3 regions of the Streptomyces sp. NPDC058985 genome follow, and region 2 is predicted to be linked to each of the others. Evidence: predicted binding sites of a transcription regulator. Region 2 holds the regulator's gene; each other region holds the start of a gene.
The links. Region 2 encodes HrcA, which represses chaperone genes, less so after heat shock. Its sites were predicted from a motif close to TTNGCACTCNGNNNNNCNGAGTGCNAA; they were not measured.
Positions count from the first base shown of each region.

Region 1: groL (chaperonin GroEL) is a predicted target of HrcA. The motif match lies at 3,827-3,853, and genes of this name have one in related genera.
Region 3: groES (co-chaperone GroES) is a predicted target of HrcA. The motif match lies at 3,755-3,781, and genes of this name have one in related genera.

Region 1 is NZ_JBHYJX010000004.1:225,486-232,671, forward strand. It holds gene ACFW01_RS05400 (carboxylesterase family protein) at 1-646, opposite strand, end outside; gene ACFW01_RS05405 (NADH:flavin oxidoreductase) at 690-1,820, opposite strand; gene groL (chaperonin GroEL) at 2,039-3,664, opposite strand; gene ACFW01_RS05415 (cold-shock protein) at 4,053-4,256, opposite strand; gene ACFW01_RS05420 (MoaD/ThiS family protein) at 4,695-4,970, opposite strand; gene thrC (threonine synthase) at 5,060-6,361, opposite strand; SAM riboswitch class I at 6,379-6,526, opposite strand; gene ACFW01_RS05430 (glucosyl-3-phosphoglycerate synthase) at 6,681-7,186, shown strand, end outside.
Region 2 is NZ_JBHYJX010000002.1:92,029-99,214, forward strand. It holds gene hemW (radical SAM family heme chaperone HemW) at 1-145, shown strand, start outside; gene ACFW01_RS02115 (DUF3097 domain-containing protein) at 292-1,092, opposite strand; gene ACFW01_RS02120 (MBL fold metallo-hydrolase) at 1,127-1,861, opposite strand; gene hrcA (heat-inducible transcriptional repressor HrcA) at 2,035-3,051, shown strand; gene dnaJ (molecular chaperone DnaJ) at 3,052-4,185, shown strand; gene ACFW01_RS02135 (nitronate monooxygenase) at 4,307-5,392, shown strand; gene ACFW01_RS02140 (16S rRNA (uracil(1498)-N(3))-methyltransferase) at 5,389-6,138, shown strand; gene ACFW01_RS02145 (hypothetical protein) at 6,218-6,733, shown strand; gene ACFW01_RS02150 (S41 family peptidase) at 6,806-7,186, shown strand, end outside.
Region 3 is NZ_JBHYJX010000001.1:105,677-112,862, forward strand. It holds gene ACFW01_RS00430 (hypothetical protein) at 1-302, shown strand, start outside; gene ACFW01_RS00435 (hypothetical protein) at 387-917, opposite strand; gene ACFW01_RS00440 (cold-shock protein) at 1,043-1,354, opposite strand; gene groL (chaperonin GroEL) at 1,533-3,158, opposite strand; gene groES (co-chaperone GroES) at 3,300-3,608, opposite strand; gene ACFW01_RS00455 (polysaccharide deacetylase family protein) at 3,907-4,635, opposite strand; gene ACFW01_RS00460 (polysaccharide deacetylase family protein) at 4,632-5,588, opposite strand; gene ACFW01_RS00465 (methyltransferase domain-containing protein) at 5,571-6,863, shown strand; gene ACFW01_RS00470 (LCP family protein) at 7,029-7,186, opposite strand, start outside.

The DNA of each region.
Region 1 (7,186 bases), on a different contig from region 2:
CGATGGCCCGCCCGAAGAGCCCGGCGGCGCTCGGCATGGCGAGCAGAGCGGCCACGGAACCGGCGCCCGCGGACTCCCCGAAGACGGTGACGCGGCCCGGATCGCCGCCGAACGCGGCGATGTTGTCCCGCACCCACTCCAGCGCGGCCACCTGGTCGAGCAGACCTCGGTTGGCCGGGGCGCCCTCGATGTGGGCGAAACCCTCCATGCCGAGGCGGTAGTTGAGGGTGACGACGACGAGGTCGCCGTCGGCGGCGATGCGGCGGGCGTCGTAGCCGGGGCTGCCGGAGTGGCCGAGTTTGTAGGCGCCGCCGTAGATCCACACCATCACCGGGCGGCGGGCGGCCGGATCGGGCTCGGGCGTCCAGACGTTGACCGTCAGCCAGTCGTCGCCCTGGGGGAGCGCACCGGCCGGGCCCGCCACGGCGAGGTCCTGCGGGGGCGGCGGGCCGAAGACGTACGCGTCGCGTATGCCGTCCCAGGGGCGGGCGGGGCGCGGGGCGGCGAACCGGCCCTCGCCCACCGGGGGTTCGGCGAAGGGGATGCCGCGGAAGACGGTCAGCCCGTCCTCCGCGCGCCCGCGCACCGCACCGGCGGCCGTGCGCACCACGGGTTCCACTGACTCCACGGATCCAGGGATCGTCATCCCACGGACCCTACGCCGTGGTGCGCACCGCGAGCGGACCGGGTCAGCTGAGGGTCTTCAGCGACGCCGCGTCGTAGGGGGCGAGGCTGTCGAAGCGTCCGGCGAGGACCTTCTCGGCCCACAGCGGGTCCTGGAGCAGCGCGCGGCCGACGGCGACGAGGTCGAACTCGTCGCGTTCCATGCGGTCGAGGAGGTTGTCGAGACTGCCGACGGGCGCGCCCTCGCCCAGGAACGCCTTGGTGAAGTCGCCGTCGAGGCCGACCGAGCCGACGGTGATGGTGGTCCTGCCGGTCAGCTTCTTGGTCCAGCCGGCGAGGTTGAGGTCGGAGCCGTCGAACTCGGGCAGCCAGTAGCGGCGGGTGGAGGCGTGGAAGGCGTCGACGCCGGCCGAGGCGAGCGGGGTGAGGATCGCCTCCAGCTCCTCGGGGGTCTCGGCGAGGCGGGCGTCGTAGGCCTCCTGCTTCCACTGCGAGTAGCGGAAGATCACGGGGAACTCCGGCGAGACCTTCTCCCGCACGGCGGCCACGATCTCGGCGGCGAACCTGGTGCGGGCCACGGGGTCGCCGCCGTAGGCGTCGGTGCGGCGGTTGGTGCCGGACCACAGGAACTGGTCGACGAGGTAGCCGTGGGCGCCGTGGATCTCCACGCCGTCGAAGCCGATGCGCTCGGCGTCCGCGGCGGCCTGGGCGAAGGCGCCGATGACGTCGTCCAGGTCGCGCCGGGTCATGGCCGTGCCGGTGACCTCGTCCTCGCCGATGCGCAGCCCGGACGGGCCGACGGCGGGGGCGTCCGCGAAGGGCGGCTGGCCGGCCTTGCGCACCATGCCGATGTGCCACAGCTGCGGCACGATCGTGCCGCCCGCCGCGTGCACCGCCTCGGCGACCTTCGCCCACCCGGCAAGCTGCTCCTCGCCGTGGAACCGGGGCACCCGGCTGCTCTGCCCGGCGGAGTCGTGACCGACGTACGTCCCCTCGGTGACGATCAGGCCGACACCGGCGGCGGCGCGGCGGGAGTAGTACGACACCACGTCCTCACCGGGGACACCGCCCGGGGAGAACATCCGGGTCATCGGCGCCATCGCGATGCGGTTCGGCACGGTGAGTCCGTTGATGGTGGCCGGGCGGGCGAGGATCCGGGCGGCGCGGGAGGCGGCCTCGACGGGGGTGACGGTCACGGGGGAGGGCTCCTTGGTGGGGGGTACCAGGTGGTATGTGCGTGTGCATGGACACTCTCCTGCGTGAACCCCGTATCCACCAGCCCTCATTCCGCCCACGGCACCCGCCGGGACGTGATCCGGCCCACACCCCCGGACAGCGCCGAGGGCGGCACCCCCCGTTCGGGGAGTGCCGCCCTCGGTTCGTTCGGGACGCTCGATCAACCGGAACCGGTCGATCAGAAGTCCATGTCACCGCCCGGCATGCCGCCCGGAGCACCGGCCGCGGCGGCCTTCTCCGGCTTGTCGGCGATGACGGCCTCGGTGGTGAGGAACAGCGCGGCGATGGAGGCGGCGTTCTGCAGCGCGGAACGGGTCACCTTCGCCGGGTCGATGATGCCCTCGGCGATCATGTCGACGTACTCGCCGGAGGCGGCGTTCAGGCCGTGGCCGACCTGGAGGTTGCGCACCTTCTCGACGACGACGCCGCCCTCGAGACCACCGTTGACGGCGATCTGCTTCAGCGGGGCCTCCAGGGCGAGCTTCACGGCGTTGGCGCCGGTCGCCTCGTCACCCGACAGCTCCAGCTTCTCGAAGACCTGGGAGGCCTGGAGCAGGGCCACGCCACCACCGGCGACGATGCCCTCCTCGACGGCCGCCTTCGCGTTGCGGACGGCGTCCTCGATGCGGTGCTTGCGCTCCTTGAGCTCGACCTCGGTGGCGGCACCGGCCTTGATGACGGCCACGCCGCCGGCCAGCTTCGCCAGGCGCTCCTGGAGCTTCTCGCGGTCGTAGTCCGAGTCGCTGTTCTCGATCTCGGCGCGGATCTGGTTGACGCGGCCGTTGACCTGGTCGGTCGAGCCGGCGCCGTCGACGATGGTGGTCTCGTCCTTGGTGATGACGACCTTGCGGGCGCGGCCCAGGAGGTCCAGGGACGCGTTCTCCAGCTTGAGGCCGACCTCCTCGGAGATGACCTCGCCGCCCGTGAGGATGGCGATGTCGCCGAGCATGGCCTTGCGGCGGTCGCCGAAGCCCGGGGCCTTGACGGCGACGGACTTGAAGGTGCCGCGGATCTTGTTGACCACCAGGGTCGACAGGGCCTCGCCCTCGACGTCCTCGGCGATGATCAGCAGCGGCTTGCCCGACTGCATGACCTTCTCCAGGAGCGGCAGCAGGTCCTTGACGTTGCCGATCTTGGAGTTGGCGATCAGGATGTACGGGTCGTCGAGCGACGCCTCCATACGCTCCATGTCGGTGGCGAAGTACGCCGAGATGTAGCCCTTGTCGAAGCGCATACCCTCGGTGAGCTCCAGCTCCAGACCGAAGGTCTGGGACTCCTCGACGGTGATGACGCCTTCCTTGCCGACCTTGTCCATGGCCTCGGCGATCAGCTCGCCGATCTGGGTGTCGGCGGCGGAGATGGAGGCCGTGGAGGCGATCTGCTCCTTGGTCTCGACGTCCTTCGCCTGCTCCAGCAGGGCGGCGGAGACGGCCTCGACGGCCTTCTCGATGCCGCGCTTCAGGGCCATCGGGTTGGCGCCGGCCGCGACGTTGCGCAGGCCTTCCTTGACCAGGGCCTGGGCGAGAACGGTCGCGGTGGTCGTACCGTCACCGGCGACGTCGTCCGTCTTCTTGGCGACTTCCTTGACCAGCTCGGCGCCGATCTTCTCGTACGGGTCCTCGAGCTCGATCTCCTTGGCGATGGAGACACCATCGTTGGTGATCGTGGGGGCGCCCCACTTCTTCTCGAGGACGACGTTGCGGCCCTTGGGGCCGAGCGTCACCTTGACGGCGTCCGCGAGCTGGTTCATGCCGCGCTCGAGGCCGCGCCGTGCCTCCTCGTCGAACGCGATGATCTTGGCCATGTGAAGTGGTCCCTCCAGGACTGGGGGTGATTCCTTCGGACCGCGCCCGCGCCCGCGACGGACGGCTCGCCTGCCTTGTGGTTCCTTCCCCACCCGGCCTGCGGGCCTCACCGACCCGGTCCTTCGTTGTCACTCTCACCTTCAGAGTGCTAACGCCAATGATTAGCACTCGACCCCTCCGAGTGCAAGGTGCGCTCGCGAAGCGAGCTCGATGAGGGGTGGTGGTCGGGCGACGGGTGGGCGCAAGCGCCTCCGGGGATCCGGGCCCCCCTCTCCGCCACCCGCGAACACCGGGCGCGCCCCGGTCCGGGCAGGCCGAAGGGCCCGCACCTCCCGGGAGGTGCGGGCCCTTCGGAGAAGAACCGTTTACTTGCGGTGGCCGAACGTCTCAGGCGCTGAGGCGAACCATGTCGGCCTGCGGGCCCTTCTGACCCTGCGAGATCTCGAACTCGACCCGCTGGCCTTCTTCGAGGGTGCGGTAGCCGTCCATCTGAATCGCGCTGTAGTGGACGAAAACATCCGCACCACCGTCGACCGCGATGAAGCCGTACCCCTTCTCCGCGTTGAACCACTTGACGGTGCCCTGAGCCATGCCTAACTCCCCTATTACTGGCCCTTGCACAGATCCGCACTTCGCGGACCCGGGTCAGACCTCACCCCCCACGACTGGGGGCGTGCGCCGGAACGCGTCGACCGCGGCTGAATGTATCTGTCCAACTGCCGTCTGCAACAGGTCAATCGGACGAGAAATCTGGACGTACCGGGTCCGTAATATGACGAGCTTTCCCCTGAATGTGGGTCAAGTCGGGGCACACAAAAGTCACAAAAGCCGCGAAACACACCCACACTTTGGCTGCTTCTTGTCGGGCGGGCGGCAGGAATTCAAGGTTCCCGATGTCTTGATCGGGAGCGCGTTCCCCAACTCTACCGCGCTCAATCCAATGGAATTGCCCCCTCCGCTTCTCTCACGGAGGGGGCAATTCGATGAACTCTGCGTCACCGCGATTACCTGCGGTAACGAAAGGGCGGGTCAGCCGCCGGCGACCGCCGGGATGATGGAGACACCCGCGCCGTCCGGGGTCGCGGTCTCCAGGCCCTGCTCGAAGCGCACGTCGTCGTCGTTGACGTAGACGTTGACGAAGCGGCGCAGCTTGCCCTGGTCGTCCAGGACGCGGGCGGCGATGCCGGTGTGGTTCTTCTCCAGGTCGGAGATGACCTCACCCAGGTTGGCCCCCTGGGCGTCGACCTCGGCCTTGCCGCCGGTGTAGGTGCGCAGGATGGTGGGGATGCGGACGGTGACGCTCACTTGGACCTCCGGTCGGGATGACTTACCTAGGGGCGCGGGGAACTGCGCGACCAGCCCCCACCGCGCCCGCAGACGACGTACAAGCTGTCTTACGCGAGCCCGGCCTCGCGGAACGAATCCAGGTTGGGACGAATGGTCGCGGTCAGCCCGGTGCCGGCCACCGCGTCCAACGTCTTCAGACCGTCGCCGGTGTTGAGCACGACGGTGGTCAGCGAAGGGTCCAGCACACCGCTCTCGACCAGCTTCTTCGTCACCCCCACCGTCACACCACCGGCGGTCTCCGCGAAGATGCCCTCGGTCCGGGCGAGCAGCTTGATCGCGTCCACGACCTGCTCGTCGGTGACGTCCTCCACCGCGCCGCCGGTGCGGCGCGCGATGTCCAGGACGTAGGGGCCGTCGGCGGGGTTGCCGATGGCCAGCGACTTGGCGATGGTGTCCGGCTTCTGCGGGCGCACGACGTCGTGGCCGGCCTTGTACGCCGTGGACACCGGCGAGCAGCCCTCGGCCTGGGCGCCGAAGATCTTGTACGGCTTGTCCTCGACCAGACCGAGCTTGATCAGCTCCTGCAAGCCCTTGTCGATCTTCGTGAGCTGGGAGCCGGAGGCGATCGGGACGACGATCTGGTCCGGCAGCTTCCAGCCGAGCTGCTCGCAGATCTCGTACGCGAGGGTCTTGGAGCCCTCGGCGTAGTACGGCCGCAGGTTGACGTTGACGAAGCCCCAGCCCTCGCCGGCCGGGTCGCCGATCAGCTCGGAGCAGAAGCGGTTCACGTCGTCGTAGTTGCCCTGGATGCCGACCAGCTCACCGCCGTAGACGGCGGCCATGACGACCTTGCCCTGCTCCAGGTCGTGCGGGATGAACACGCAGGAGCGGAAGCCGGCCCGGGCCGCGGCGGCGCCGACGGCGCCGGCCAGGTTGCCGGTGGAGGAGCAGGAGAGGGTGGTGAAGCCGAAGGCGCGGGCGGCCTCCAGGGCCTGGGCGACGACGCGGTCCTTGAAGGAGTGCGTCGGGTTGCCGGAGTCGTCCTTGACGTAGAGACCGCCGGTGACGCCCAGCTCGCGGGCCAGGTTGTCGGCCTTGACCAGCTTGGTCCAACCCGGGTTGATGTTCGGCTTGTCGGCCACGTCGGCGGGGACGGGCAGCAGGGGGGCGTAGCGCCAGATGTTCGCGGGGCCCGCTTCGATCCGCTTGCGCAGCTCCTCGGTGTCGTAGGCCGAGAAGTCGTAGGCGATCTCCAGCGGGCCGAAACACTCCTGGCAGGCGAAGAGCGGGCCGAGGGGGACGCGGTGGCCGCACTCGCGGCAGCTCAGCGCGGCGGCGGGGCCGAGGTCGACGGTGGTGTCGGTGGCGCCCGGGGTGTTCGTGGGGGTTTCGGCAGTCTGCACAGCCATGGAGGCGAGGCCCTTTCTCCTCATCTTTCCCACGACGCATCTCGCCGTGAGACGGATTTGGCACCTTCCCTAGCCGGGAGCCTCGCCACGTCCGTGTGACAAGAACCGACTGGAGGGTTGCCGGGGCTTCATCGGGCCGTATCCCTCTGCCCCTCTGGATGAGCGGTATGAAGTTGTTGTCCTTCGCGGTACGCGCGGTGACCCCGGCATGCGGTGGTCCTGCGCGTTGTTCAAGACTGTAACCGAAGGCCAGGACGGTTGAGATAGTCGTCCGTACCGCGAGATGGATCACAACGGATCACGAAGGAGCCCTGGGACCGTGCTGGAAGAAGTCGGGCGCTGGCTGAGCGCGCGTTCCTGGTCCGCCGGGGACCGGCCGATCCGGCAGCTGCTGGCCGCCAAACAGGCCACCGGGCAGACGGTCAGCGTGGTGCTCCCCGCTCTCGACGAGGAGGCGACGGTCGGCGAGATCGTCACGGTGATCCGCCGCGAGCTGATGGACCGGGCTCCGCTCGTCGACGAGATCGTGGTCGTGGACTCCGGGTCGAGCGACCGTACGTCGGCGGTGGCCGCGACGGCGGGCGCGCGCGTCGTGCACCGCGACGCGATCCTGCCGCGGGTCCCGGCGGTGCCGGGAAAGGGCGAGGTGCTGTGGCGTTCGCTGCTGGTCACCGGCGGCGACATCGTCTGCTTCGTCGACGCCGACCTGCGCGAGTTCTCCGCCGACTTCGTCTCCGGGACCGTCGGCCCGCTGCTCACGGAACCGGACGTGCAGCTCGTCAAGGCGATGTACGACCGCCCCCTCGGCACCACCCCGGGCCAGGG
Region 2 (7,186 bases):
GCTGCGGGAGGCGGGGCTCGCGGCGTCCCGGCGGGCGCTGTCGGAAGGGCTGCTGGAGGAAGGGCCGTACGAGGCGGGGAGCGCGGTGCTCACGCTGCGCGGGCGGTTGCTGGCGGACGCGGTGGTGCGGGATCTGGTGGACTGAACAGCCTGTTTCGCCCCCGCCGCCCCTACCCGTCCCGTCCCGTCCCGGGGGCTCCGCCCCCGGACCCCCGCTCCTCAAACGCCGGAGGGGCTGAAATGCACCCCGGAGGGGCTGAAATGCAGCCCGGAGGGGCTGAAAGACGTGACTTACGCGGTCACGAAGTCGATCAGTTCCTCCACCCGGCCCAGCAGCTCCGGCTCCAGGTCCTTGTACGAGCCGACCCGGGCCAGGATCGCCTGCCACACCGCCCCGGTGTTGTCGGCGGGCCAGCCCAGGGCCCGGCACACGCCCGTCTTCCAGTCCTGCCCGCGCGGCACCCGCGGCCAGGCGTCGATCCCCACGGACGCCGGCTTCACCGCCTCCCAGACGTCGATGTAGGGATGGCCGACGACCAAGACGTGCTCGCCCGTCACCGCCTCCGCGATCCGGGACTCCTTCGACCCCGGCACCAGGTGGTCCACGAGGACGCCGAGCCGCGCGTCCGGCCCCGGGGCGAAGTCCGCGACGATCGACGGCAGGTCGTCCACGCCCCCCAGGTACTCCACGACGACGCCCTCGACGCGCAGGTCGTCGCCCCACACCTTCTCGACCAGCTCGGCGTCGTGCCGGCCCTCGACATAGATGCGTCCGGCGCGCGCCACCCGGGCGCGTGCGCCGGGGACGGCGACCGAACCGGACGCCGTACGCGAGGGGCGCACCGGGCCGGACGCGGGCCGCACCAGCGTCACCACGCGCCCCTCGAGCAGGAAGCCGCGCGGCTCCATCGGGAACACCCGGTGCTTGCCGAAGCGGTCCTCCAGCGTCACCGTGCCCGCCTCGCAGCCGATCACCGCGCCGCAGAACCCGGTGCCGGGCTCCTCGACCACCAGGCCGGGGTCGGCGGGTACCTCGGGTACGGGCTGCGACTTCTTCCACGGAGGGGTCAGGTCGGCGGAGTACTGGCGCATTCTGCCGACGATACGAGGAATCCGCCGTTCGTGATCAGTGCGACACGCCGAAACGCGCGGACAGCGCGTCCCGTTGGGCCCGGACGAACGCCGCGTCCACCACCGCTCCGTGACCGGGGACGTACCGCGCGTCCGCGCCGCCCAGGTCGAGCAGCCGGTCCAGGGCCGCGGGCCAGTGCGACGGTACGGCGTCGGGGCCGGCCTGAGGTTCGCCGGACTCCTCGACCAGGTCACCGCAGAACACCACCTCCGGGTCGCCCGGCACCAGCACCGCGAGGTCGTGGCCGGTGTGCCCGGGGCCCACGTTGGCGAGCAGGACCTGCCGCCCGCCGCCCAGGTCGAGCGTCCGCTCGCCGCAGACCTCGTGCGGGACGCGGACCAGCGCGTCGACCGCCTCCTCCGCCCGCCGCTCGTCCAGCCCCTGAGCCACCGCGTCCGCGCGCAGCGCCTCCCGCCCGTGTCCGCCCGGAGCGAACACCGCGTCGGTGCCCACCGCGCCGTAGACCTCCGCGCCCGCGAACGCCGCGGCGCCGAGGACGTGGTCGAAGTGCGGGTGGGTCAGCGCGAGATGCGTCACACGGTGCCCGGCCAGCCGTTGCGCCCCCGCGCGCAACCGGGCGCCCTCGCCCAGGCTCGATCCCGCGTCGATCATCAGCACCGCGTCCGTGCCGAGGACCAGCCCCGCCGTGCAGTCCCAGCCCGGCAGCCGGCACCGGCCCACCCCGGCCGCCACCCGCTCCCATCCCAGGTCCTCCCAAGTCACCGTCACGGCCCCGACGCTATCGCCACACGGTCTCGCCGCACGTCGGCGTGGCCCCGGCCTTGCCGGGGGCGTACCCCACGGCCGTACACTGGGCCGGGGAAGTCTGGCACTCGCGCGCCGTGAGTGCCAGGACGGACCGGCAGGACAGCGGGCGGACGACTTCTGGAGGTGTGGCGCGGATGCTCAGTGAACGCAGGCTCCAGGTACTGCGCGCCATCGTCCAGGACTACGTCGGCACCGAGGAGCCGGTCGGGTCCAAGGCCCTCACCGAGCGGCACAACCTCGGCGTCTCGCCGGCCACCGTGCGCAATGACATGGCGGCCCTGGAGGACGAGGGGTTCATCGCCCAGCCGCACACCAGTGCCGGGCGCATCCCGACCGACAAGGGCTACCGCCTGTTCGTCGACAAGCTGGCCGGCGTCAAGCCCATGACCGCGCCCGAGCGGCGCGCCATCCAGAACTTCCTGGAGGGCGCCGTCGACCTCGACGACGTGGTGGCCCGCACGGTGCGGCTGCTCGCGCAGCTGACCCGGCAGGTCGCCGTCGTGCAGTACCCCTCGCTGACCCGCTCGACCGTGCGGCACGTGGAGCTGCTGGCCCTCGCGCCCGCGCGCCTGATGCTCGTGCTGATCACGGACACCGGACGGGTCGAGCAGCGGATGGTCGACTGCCCGGCGCCGTTCGGCGAGGCGTCCCTCGCGGATCTGCGCGCCCGGCTCAACAGCCGGGTCGCGGGCCGTCGTTTCACCGACGTGCCGGGTCTGGTCGAGGAGCTGCCGGATGCCTTCGAGGCCGAGGATCGCGGTACGGTCTCCACCGTGCTCTCCACTCTCCTGGAGACGCTGGTCGAGGAGAACGAGGAGCGGTTGATGATCGGCGGCACCGCCAATCTGACCCGCTTCGGGCACGACTTCCCCTTGGTGATCCGGCCGGTGCTGGAGGCGCTCGAGGAGCAGGTCGTGCTCCTCAAGCTGCTCGGCGAGGCGAAGGATCCGGGCGTGACCGTCCGAATCGGTCATGAGAACGCCCATGAGGGACTCAACTCCACGTCCGTCGTGTCGGTGGGCTACGGTTCGGGCGGCGAGGCGGTTGCCAAGCTCGGCGTGGTCGGACCGACCCGCATGGACTACCCGGGAACGATGGGAGCGGTACGCGCAGTGGCACGGTACGTCGGACAGATCCTGGCGGAGTCGTAGGTGGCCACGGACTACTACGCCGTACTCGGCGTACGCCGCGACGCGTCCCAGGACGAGATCAAGAAGGCGTTCCGGAGGCTCGCCCGCGAGCTGCATCCGGACGTCAACCCCGATCCGAAGACCCAGGAGCGGTTCAAGGAGATCAACGCCGCCTACGAGGTGCTGTCGGACCCGCAGAAGAAGCAGGTCTACGACCTCGGCGGCGACCCGATGTCCCAGGCGGGCGGCGGGGCCGGCGGCTTCGGCGCGGGTGGCTTCGGGAACTTCTCGGACATCATGGACGCGTTCTTCGGTACGGCGTCGCAGCGCGGGCCGCGCTCGCGCACCCGCCGCGGCCAGGACGCGATGATCCGCATCGAGGTCGAGCTGGACGAGGCGGCCTTCGGCACGACCAAGGACATCCAGGTCGACACCGCCGTGGTCTGCAACACCTGCAACGGCGAGGGCGCGGCGCCCGGCACGTCTGCCCAGACGTGCGACATGTGCCGCGGCCGCGGTGAGGTCTCGCAGGTGACCCGGTCCTTCCTGGGCCAGGTCATGACCTCGCGGCCCTGCCCGCAGTGCCAGGGCTTCGGCACCGTGGTCCCGACCCCGTGCCCCGAGTGCGCGGGCGACGGCCGCATCCGCTCCCGGCGGACCCTGACCGTCAAGATCCCGGCGGGCGTCGACAACGGCACCCGGATCCAGCTCGCGGGCGAGGGCGAGGTCGGCCCCGGCGGCGGCCCGGCCGGCGACCTGTACGTCGAGATCCACGAGCTGCCGCACTCCACCTTCCAGCGCCGCGGCGACGACCTGCACTGCACGGTCACCATCCCGATGACGGCGGCGGCCCTCGGCACGAAGGTGCCGCTGGAGACGCTCGACGGCATGGAGGAGATCGACATCCGCCCGGGCACCCAGTCCGGCCAGTCGGTCCCGCTGCACGGCCGGGGCGTCACCCACCTGCGCGGCGGCGGCCGGGGCGACCTCATCGTCCACGTCGAGGTCACCACCCCGACCAAGCTCGACCCCGAGCAGGAGCGCGTCCTGCGCGAGCTGGCCGCCCTGCGCGGCGAGGAACGGCCGCAGGGCCAGTTCCAGCCCGGGCAGCAGGGTCTGTTCTCCCGGCTGAAGGACGCGTTCAACGGGCGCTGAGGCGGTGGCCCTCCGGGGCGCCGCCGGGCTCGGTGGGTGGCTCCGGGATGCGGATGCTTCTGGCGTATGCCGACGGAAGCCCGGATTCGGACTTGTTCGGAGGACGTGACAACATGCGGTCATGTCCTCCGCACTGACCGATCTCTTCCCCTACCCGATCGTGCAGGCGCCGATGGCGGGCGGCGTCTCCGTGCCGCGGCTCGCCGCCGCGGTCTGCGAGGCGGGCGGGCTGGGATTCCTGGCCGCCGGGTACAAGACCGCGGACGGGATGTACCAGGAGATCAAGGAGCTGCGGGGGCTCACCGCACGCCCCTTCGGCGTCAACCTCTTCATGCCGCACCCGGAGACCCCCGACCCGGCGGCCGTCGGCGTGTACGCCCACCAGCTGGCCGGCGAGGCCGCCTGGTACGAGACGGAACTCGGCGACCCCGACAGCGGCCGGGACGACGGCTACGACACCAAGCTCGCGGTGCTGCTGGACAACCCCGTGCCGGTCGTCTCCTTCCACTTCGGCGTCCCGAGCACCGAGGTCGTCGACTCCCTGCACCGCGTCGGCACCTTCGCCCTGGTCGCGGCGACCACCGCGGACGAGGCCCGTGCCGTGGAGCGGTCCGGCGCCGACGCGGTGATCGCGCAGGGCGCCGAGGCGGGCGGCCACCAGGGCACCCACCGGGACAGCCCGGAGACCGGCGGTGCCGGCACCGGACTGCTGTCGCTGGTCGCCCAGGTCCGGGAGGCGGTGAGCCTGCCCATCGTCGCCGCCGGCGGCATCATGCGCGGCGGTCAGATCGCCTCGGTCCTCGCGGCCGGCGCGAGCGCGGCCCAGCTGGGCACCGCCTTCCTCGCCACCCCCGAGTCCGGCGCGCACGACCTGCACAAGCAGGCGCTGACCAACCCCCTGTTCGTGCGCACCGAACTGACCCGCGCCTTCTCCGGCCGCCCCGCCCGCGGCCTGGTCAACCGCTTCCTGCGCGAGCACGGCCCCTACGCCCCCGCCGCCTACCCGGACGTGCACCATCTCACCGCCCCGCTGCGCAAGGCCGCGGCCAAGGCGGGCGACGCGCAGGGCATGGCGCTCTGGGCCGGGCAGGGCCACCGGATGGCCCGCGAGCTGCCCGCCGGACAGCTGGTGGAGGTACTGGTGGCCGAACTCGCCGCCGCCGGGACAGCGTTGTCGCACTACGCGACGGGAGGCGCGGGCCGATGACGGCACCGGTGTTCGTGGTCGACTCCCTCGGCCCGGCCGACCTGACGGCGGGGGAGTACGTCCTCGACGGCCCCGAGGGACGGCATGCCGTCTCCGTGAAGCGGCTGCGGTCCGGCGAGGACGTCGTCCTCACCGACGGACGCGGACACTGGGCCGAGGGCGTGGTGAAGGCCGCCGAGGGCAAGGACCGCCTCGTCGTCACGGACCTGGAGACGGTCCACGAGGAACCGCCGGAGCAGCCCCGGATCACCGTCGTCCAGGCCCTGCCCAAGGGCGACCGGGGCGAACTGGCCGTGGAGACGATGACCGAGGTCGGCGTCGACGCGATCGTGCCCTGGGCGGCGTCCCGCTGCATCACGCAGTGGAAGGGTGAGCGCGGCCAGAAGGCGCTCGGCAAGTGGCGGGCGACGGCCCGCGAGGCCGGCAAGCAGTCCCGCCGGGTCCGCTTCCCCGACGTCGCGGACGCGGCGACCGGCAAGCAGGTTGCCTCACTTCTGGCCGCCGCCGACTTCGCCGCCGTACTCCACGAGAGCGGCGACGCACCCCTGGCCGCCGCCGAACTCCCCGCCTCGGGCGACATCGTGCTGGTCGTCGGACCCGAAGGGGGCGTCTCCCCCGAGGAGTTGGCGCTCTTCGCGGAAGCCGGCGCCCGGCCCTACCGCCTGGGCCGCAGCGTCCTGCGCACCTCCACCGCGGGCACCGCGGCGACCGCCGCCCTGCTGACCCGCACCGGCCGCTGGTCCTGACACGGCAACCGGCGGCCCGTCGCCACCGTGGCCGTATGCCCCCTACCGCCCGCCCCGGACCGGTGGGAGGCTGCCCTCCATGGGGGCATTGAGGCGGATTTGGCGTGTGGCTCCGGTGACCGTCGGCGCGGTCGTCGCCGTCGCGGGTGTGGTCGCGTGCGAACCGGGCGGGCTCAGTTCCGCGACCGTGGCGTACACGACCGACCGGACCATGACGCGTGAACTGGAGCGGCAGAAGGCCGACGTGCGGTGGCTCACCTGCACCGCGAACACCGGGGGTGACGGCTCCACCGCGTCGGCGAGCGAGGAGACCGTCGCCTCCGTCGACTGCGACGGGGAGACCGACGACGGCAAGGAGATCACCGTCGACGGCAAGGTGACCCGCGTCGTCAACGGCGCCTGTGTGCGCGGCGACCTCACGACCGAGGTGGACGGCAAGGAGTGGTTCCGGGTCAAGGGGCTGGGCAACTGCGACGCCACCAGCGCCCCGCCCGCGAACCGCCCCTCCCCGCAGCAGCCCGGGCCCACCGTGACCGTCACTCGGACCATCTGGTGCCCGGACGACCCGCACTGCCGCCCGGTCGAGGGCAAGTAGTCCGCCGGGCCGACGACCGGCAAGTGATCCAAACCTCTGTCGGAGGAACGCGCCGCTGCATAGGGTGAGGGGGTGACACAGCCCGCAGCGCCTGCCTACCTCCGCTTTCCGCACCCGCACGGCGAGTTGGTCGCCTTCACCGCCGAGGACGACGTGTGGCTCGCCCCGCTCGACGGCGGCCGGGCCTGGCGGGTCAGCGCCGACAACGTGCCGGTGAACCACCCGCGCGTCTCGCCCGACGGCACCACGGTCGCCTGGACCTCCACCCGGGACGGCGCCCCCGAGGTGCACGTCGCGCCCGTCGACGGCGGCCGCGCCGAGCGCCTCACCCACTGGGGCAGCATCAGGACCCAGGTACGCGGCTGGACCCCGGACGGCGAGGTCCTCGCCCTCAGCACCTACGGACAGGCCAGCCTGCGCCGCAGCTGGGCCCGCGCCGTCCCGCTCGACGGC
Region 3 (7,186 bases), on a different contig from region 2:
GCGACCGGAAGCTGCGCAAGAAGAAGGCGGGCGCCGCCACCCGGCTCCTCGCCGTGTACACGGCGGCCCACAGCCGTCCCGACGGCCGTCTCGGCAGTGCGGAGGACGACGGTCTCGACCTGGACACGGTCGCCTCGTTCTGTGCCCTGAGGCCCGAGGACGTCGCCGGGCACGCCGGACTGCTGGTCACCGCCGACTGGCTCGTGGAGGCCGAGACCGCCGGGGGAAGGCTGCGGGGACAGCTCGCCGAGCGGGTACTGCCGCTGAGCGGGTTGCTGTGTTCGCCCTGCTCACCGGGCTGATGCGGTCGCACGCGGGAAATCGCCCCGTAGCGGGAAGGGCCGGCTCTCCGCACGCTCCACACGTGCGGAGAACCGGCCCGCCCGTCAGGAGTCGAAGGCGATATCCAAGTCGCTGCCGTACGCGGTGTCTTCGCCCCCGGTCGGCCCGTCACTCGCCTCGGCCGACCTGCTGATGCCGTCGAACAGCGAGTAGTTGAACCGGAAGCCGAGGTTGGCGGTCCCGGTCTTGCCGCCCACCTTCACGCGGAACGTGCAGTTCCCGTAGAGGGTGTAGTTCTTGTTCCGCCGGTTGCCCGGGACCGACGAGTGCCAGAAGTAGTCGACGGCCACGCTGGTGTGCTTGTCGTGGTACGGCAGCTGCATGTGCCCGGCCGTACACGTCATCCGCCCCGTTGCGATGGCCTGCACCTTCTTGGAGGTGCGGAAGGACCACGCCATGTTGGCCGACTTGCCGACGGTGCCGGCCATGTTCACCTGTCCTGTGAACGTACCGTTGGAGTCCGTCCGCTTGTAGGACGGAGCGGACATCTTGAACGTGTGCTTGGCCTGGTTTACCCCCGCATGGGCCGGCACGGTTCCGACGGCGAGCACGGCGGCGAGGGCTGAAGAGCCCACGATCGCTGCCCGCCTGGTGGATATGGAGAGCACAGGAATCCTGTCTGCGAACGCGCACGGCAGCAGAGACCACCCGACTGCCGGGCGCGGTTGGTGGGACCGATTCGGCTGTGGCCGACGCGCGGTCAGGAGTCGAAGTCGATGTCCAGACCGGACGAGTAGCCCGGTCCGTCCTCTTCGTCCAGCCGGCGGTGTGCGGCGGTCTCCGGCCGGACAGACACGGCGCGCCAGTGGTAGTCGTCCTGCTCGGCCGGTTCGGCTGTGAAGACGACGTACTGGCCTGCGGTCAGTTCGCGGAAGCCCTCGGCCTCCACGACTGAGAAATGAGCCCACACCCGCTCCGGCAGGGCATCGGACACCAGTACGCCCCAGCCTTCTTCGCTGTGCCACTCCAGCACGCGGCCGGTGAACACGTCGCCGGACGGAATGTCAGGCATTCCTTCTTCCCCCTTGCTCAACGGAGCATCGCCGTTCGGCACACGCTGTGGTCAGCAGCGCTCGACCGAATCGATCATGACGCTAACAGGTGCTCCACCGTTTCCCGTCATCGGGGGACACGACAGCCGAAGGGCCCGGCACCCTGGTGGGTGCCGGGCCCTTCTACGAGCGTGTCGCTCAGTGGGCGTGGCCGTGGCCGTGGCCCGCGGCGGCCGGCTCTTCCTCTTCCTTCTTCTCGACGACCAGGGTCTCGGTCGTCAGGAGGAGGGAGGCGATGGAGGCCGCGTTCTCCAGGGCGGAGCGGGTGACCTTCACCGGGTCGATGACGCCGGCCTTGACCAGGTCGCCGTACTCGCCGGTGGCGGCGTTGAAGCCCTGGCCCTTGTCCAGCTCGGCGACCTTGGAGGTGATGACGTAGCCCTCCAGGCCGGCGTTCTCGGCGATCCAGCGCAGCGGCTCGACGGCGGCGCGGCGGACGACCGCGACACCCGTGGCCTCGTCGCCGGTCTTGCCGAGGTTGCCGTCCAGCACCTTGACGGCGTGGACCAGCGCGGAGCCACCACCGGAGACGATGCCCTCCTCGACCGCGGCGCGGGTCGCGGAGATGGCGTCCTCCAGACGGTGCTTGCGCTCCTTCAGCTCCACCTCGGTGGCGGCGCCGACCTTGATCACGCACACGCCGCCGGCCAGCTTCGCGAGGCGCTCCTGGAGCTTCTCGCGGTCCCAGTCGGAGTCCGTGGACTCGATCTCGGCCTTGATCTGGTTGATGCGGCCCTCGACCTCGTCGCGCTTGCCGGCACCGTCGACGATCGTGGTGTCGTCCTTGGTGACGGTGATGCGGCGGGCGGTGCCGAGCACGTCCAGGCCGACCTGGTCGAGCTTGAGGCCGACCTCCTCGGAGATGACCGTGGCGCCGGTGAGGACCGCCATGTCCTGGAGCATCGCCTTGCGGCGGTCGCCGAAGCCCGGGGCCTTCACCGCGACGGCGTTGAAGGTGCCGCGGATCTTGTTGACGACGAGGGTGGAGAGCGCCTCGCCCTCCAGGTCCTCGGCGATGATCAGCAGCGGCTTGGAGGCGTTGGCCTGGATGACCTTCTCCAGCAGCGGCAGCAGGTCCGCGATGGAGGAGATCTTGCCCTGGTTGATCAGGATGTACGGGTCTTCGAGGACGGCCTCCATGCGCTCCTGGTCCGTCACGAAGTACGGCGACAGGTAGCCCTTGTCGAAGGCCATGCCCTCGGTGAAGTCCAGCTCCAGACCGAAGGTGTTGGACTCCTCGACGGTGATGACACCGTCCTTGCCGACCTTGTCCATCGCCTCGGCGATCAGCTCGCCGACCTGCTGGTCCTGGGCGGACAGCGCGGCGACGGCGGCGATGTCGGACTTCTCGTCGATCGGCCGGGCCGTGGCGAGGAGGTCCTCGGACACGGCGGCGACGGCCGCGTCGATGCCCTTCTTCAGCAGCGCCGGGGAGGCGCCGGCGGCGACGTTCTTCAGGCCCTCGCGGACCAGCGCCTGGGCGAGCACGGTGGCGGTGGTGGTGCCGTCACCCGCGATGTCGTTGGTCTTGGTCGCCACCTCCTTCACCAGCTGGGCGCCGAGGTTCTCGTACGGGTCCTCGACCTCGACCTCGCGGGCGATGGTGACGCCGTCGTTGGTGATGGTGGGGGCGCCGAACTTCTTGTCGATGACGACGTTGCGGCCCTTGGGGCCGATCGTCACCTTCACGGTGTCGGCGAGCTTGTTGACGCCGCGCTCGAGGGCGCGACGGGCGTCCTCGTCGAACTTCAGGATCTTCGCCATGGGAGCGTGAGCCCTCTTCCGGAAATCTTGGGGTTAAACGGCGACTGCGCCCCGGGCGCCCGGCTTTTTATGGTCGCGGGAGCCAGGGGCGCAGCTGTAAAGCAAGGTGCTTCGGTGAAGTGAAGAGCTGGTGAGCCGCTTCTACTTCTCGACGATCGCGAGCACGTCGCGGGCCGAGAGGACGAGGTACTCCTCGCCGTTGTACTTCACCTCGGTGCCGCCGTACTTGCTGTAGAGCACGACGTCGCCGACGCTGACGTCGAGCGGAAGGCGGTTGCCGTCCTCGAAGCGGCCCGGGCCGACGGCCAGGACGACGCCCTCCTGGGGCTTCTCCTTGGCGGTGTCCGGAATGACCAGGCCCGAAGCCGTGGTCTGCTCGGCGTCGAGCGGCTGGACCACAATGCGGTCCTCGAGCGGCTTGATGGCAACCTTGGAGCTGGTGGTCGTCACGATCCGACCTCCCCCTTCGGAGATCTCACGGGGTTAACTGTCTGAGGTGGCGACCAGGTGGATCCGTCGTCGCGGGTGCCGGACCTGCCCGTCGCGTAGTTGGCACTCTCCAGTGGGGAGTGCCAGAGCCGAGACTATGACTGCGATTAGCACTCGGTCAAGCGGAGTGCCAATGCCGGCAGCGCGTCGGCCGGGTTTTCTCGTGAACGCCGGTCTGTGGAGCGCACCCGGCGTGGGTGTGGACGATGCTGGGGGCTGCCGCCCCCGGGCCCCCGCTTCGGCCTGAACGGCCTCGTCCTCAAACGCCGGACGGGCTGGAAGCGAGGTAGTCGTTCAAGTTGCCCACCTTCAGCCCCTGCTCCTCGATCGTCTCCAGCAAACCCTCCGTATGGACCGTCAGGTCCACGGACACGATGTCGCCGGGGTGCAGGCGGTGCTCGCCCCGGGTGTAGGCGAGGTGGCCGTCGGCGTTCAGGGACGCCCGCCACAGGACCACGGCCGTGATGCCGCAGTCGGCGGCGGCGCGCAGGGTCGTCGTGTCGTACGTGCCGTACGGCGGGCGGAAGAGGTGGGGGCGGACGCCGAAGCGGGACCTGAGCTTGGTCTGCTGGCCGCAGATCTCGGCGCGCTGGCCGGCGTAGGGCAGGCCCCGCAGGGAGCGGTGGTCCAGGGTGTGGTTCTGCAGGCTCGCGCCCACCGAGCGCAGCCCCGCGAAGTGGCCGTACGCCGGTCCGGCCACGGTGTCGGTGAGGAACAGGGTGACGGGGAGGCGCCGCTCGCGGATCAGGGCGGCGAAGCGGGGGTCGCGCTCGGCGCTGTCGTCGTAGGTGAGGAAGACGACCCGGTCGGTGGTGCGGACGTGGTCCACGACGGGCGGGAGGTTCCGGTGCTGGTCGCCGGACCGGTCGCCGCCCCGGGCCGGTTCCCCGGCGGCCGGGTGTCCGGCGGGGCCGGCGAACTGGGCGCATCCGGTGAGCAGTACGGCGGCCAGGGCGGCCCCGGCCGGCCGGAGCCGCCCTCGCCTCACAGGTAGTCCTCCAGGCGGGCCACCGCGTAGCCCTCGGCCGTGATCCGGTTCAGGAAGCGCCGGGCCATGTCGGTCATCGTGCCGTCCCAGTCCTCGCGGCCCCGGAAGTGGGTGAGGACGATGTCCCCGGGGTGCAGGTCCCGGTCCCACTCGCGGTACTCCCAGTGGTCGACGAACACCTCCTCGCTCCAGATGGGCGCGTACTTGATGCCGCAGGACTTCGCGGCGCGCAGGGTGTCGCGGTTGTAGTTGCCGAAGGGCGGGCGGAAGAGGACGGGGCGCTTGCCGTAGCGCTTCTCCATGACCTCCTGCATGCCGCAGATCTCCCGCTTCTGCTCCGCGTAGGAGAGGCCGGGGAGGTAGGGGTGGCTCAGGGTGTGGTTGTTGAGGGTGACGCCGCGGGCCTGCATCTTCTTGAAGTAGCCGTAGTCGTCCTTGATCTCCTCGTCGGTGAGGAAGACGGTGTACGGGATCTTCAGCTCGCTCATCATCCTCAGGAACGCCCGGTCCTTCTCGGCGCCGTCGTCGATGGTGAGGAAGACGATCTTCTCCTTGGTGGGGACCGTGGTGAAGACCGGCGGGAGGCCGTCCTCCTCCTGGCCCTCGACCTCGAAGCCGTCGCGCGCCTTGATCTCCGGCTTCTTCGCGGGGGGCGCGGGAGCGTTCAGCGGGACCTTCCTGAGGTCCCAGCGCTTGGCGGCGGCGACCCGGGCGGCCTGGGCCGCGCGCAGTTTGGCCGCGTACGCGTCGAGCGCGCGCGCCGGGGGTGCCTGGAGGGGCTCCTGGCCGTGGGCGCCCCGGACGTCCGAGGTGTCCTGCGCACAGCCGGCGGCGAGGGCGGCCACGGCGAGGACGGCGGTGACGGTGGCGGCGCGTCCGCGCGGTCCGGGGGCAGTCGCCGCCCGCAGCACCCGAGACGCCCGGCTTTTGTCATTTTGTACGACTGCTCGCATGGTGCCGGATCCTCGCAGTCCCGGGCCGCCGGACCCCGTCCGACACCGCGCCGGAGGCACACCATCCACCGACTGGCCCACAATGAGGCGGTGAACGACCTCGACGCCCTGCTCTCCCTGCTCACCCCCGAAGGCCGCGCGCTCCTCGACGAGGTGCGCGACACCGACCCCGCGCGGGAGTTGGCCGTCGCCACCCGGCTGCGCCGCGAACACCCGGCCGCGCTGGTGTCGGCCGCGCTCGGGCAGGCGCGGCTGCGGCAGCGGGCGGCGGCGAAGTTCGGGGCCGGGGACGCGGGGCGGATGTTCTTCACGGCCAACGGGGTCGAGCAGTCCACGCGGGCGAGCGTGGCGGCGTACCGGGCGGAGCGGTTCGCGGCTCTGGGTGTCACCTCCGTGGCCGACCTGTGCTGCGGGATCGGGGGCGACGCGATCGCGCTGGCCCGGGCCGGCATCCGGGTGCTGGCGGTGGACCGCGACCCGGCGACCGCCGCGGCGGCCCGCGCCAACGCCGAGGCGCTGGGGCTGGCCGAACTGGTCGAGGTGCGCGAGGCGGATGTCGAGGCGGTGGACACCAGCGGGTACGACGCGGTCTTCGTCGATCCGGCCCGGCGCGGCGGCAGGGGGAGGATCTTCGACCCCGAGGCGTACTCGCCGCCGCTGTCCTGGGCCGTCGGCGCGGCCCGTACGGCCTCCCGTGCCGCCGCGCTGAAGGTGGCGCCCGGCATTCCGCACGAGGCGGTGCCGGAGGACGCCGAGGCCGAGTGGATCTCCGACGGCGGGGACGTGAAGGAGGCGGTGCTGTGGTTCGGCGGCGCCGCGGGGGCGGTGCGGGCCACGCTGCTGCCCGGGCCCCGCACCCTGCCCGGCACCGGCCTGCCCGACCCGGAGGTCCGCACACCCGGCCGGTACCTGTACGAGCCGGACGGCGCCGTGATCCGCGCCCATCTGGTCGCCGAGGTCGCCGAACAGGTCGGCGGCGGGCTGCTCGACGCGACCATCGCCTACGTCACCGCGGACGAACTGCTGCCGACGCCGTACGCCACGGCGTACGAGATCACCGACCTGATGCCCTTCAACGTGAAGAAGCTGAAGGCGCTGCTGCGGGAGCGGACGGTCGGCACGCTGACCGTGAAGAAACGGGGGTCGGCGGTCGAGCCGGAGGAACTGCGGCGGAAGGTCAAGCCGCAGGGGCCGAACGCGGCGACCGTGTTCCTGACCCGGGTCGCGGGAGCGCCGGCGATGCTGGTGGGGCAGCCGGTGCGGCCGTCCCGGTGAGCTGACGGCGGCTGAGCGGAGTGCGCGGCATCGGTGCCTGAACCGGCGAGGCGAGGATCGTCCACTCGTTCGCGTGGCCCCGGACGGAAACTGACATGCCCGCAGCTCACCGCACGGGAGCGGGCGCGGTGCCGGAGGGGTGCAGTGCGACACGCCGCGCTTGAGTCAGCGCAGCGATTCCCACAGGTCAGCGGCGTCCGGCTCGCGGGCGATCACCCGGTTGGGGTCCCAGGGCGCCGGGTCCACCGGCATGGTCACGGTGCGTACGTCGTCGGCCGCGAGGCCCCTGAGGCTGCGGCCGAGGCCGGTCAGCTCGCCCAGCG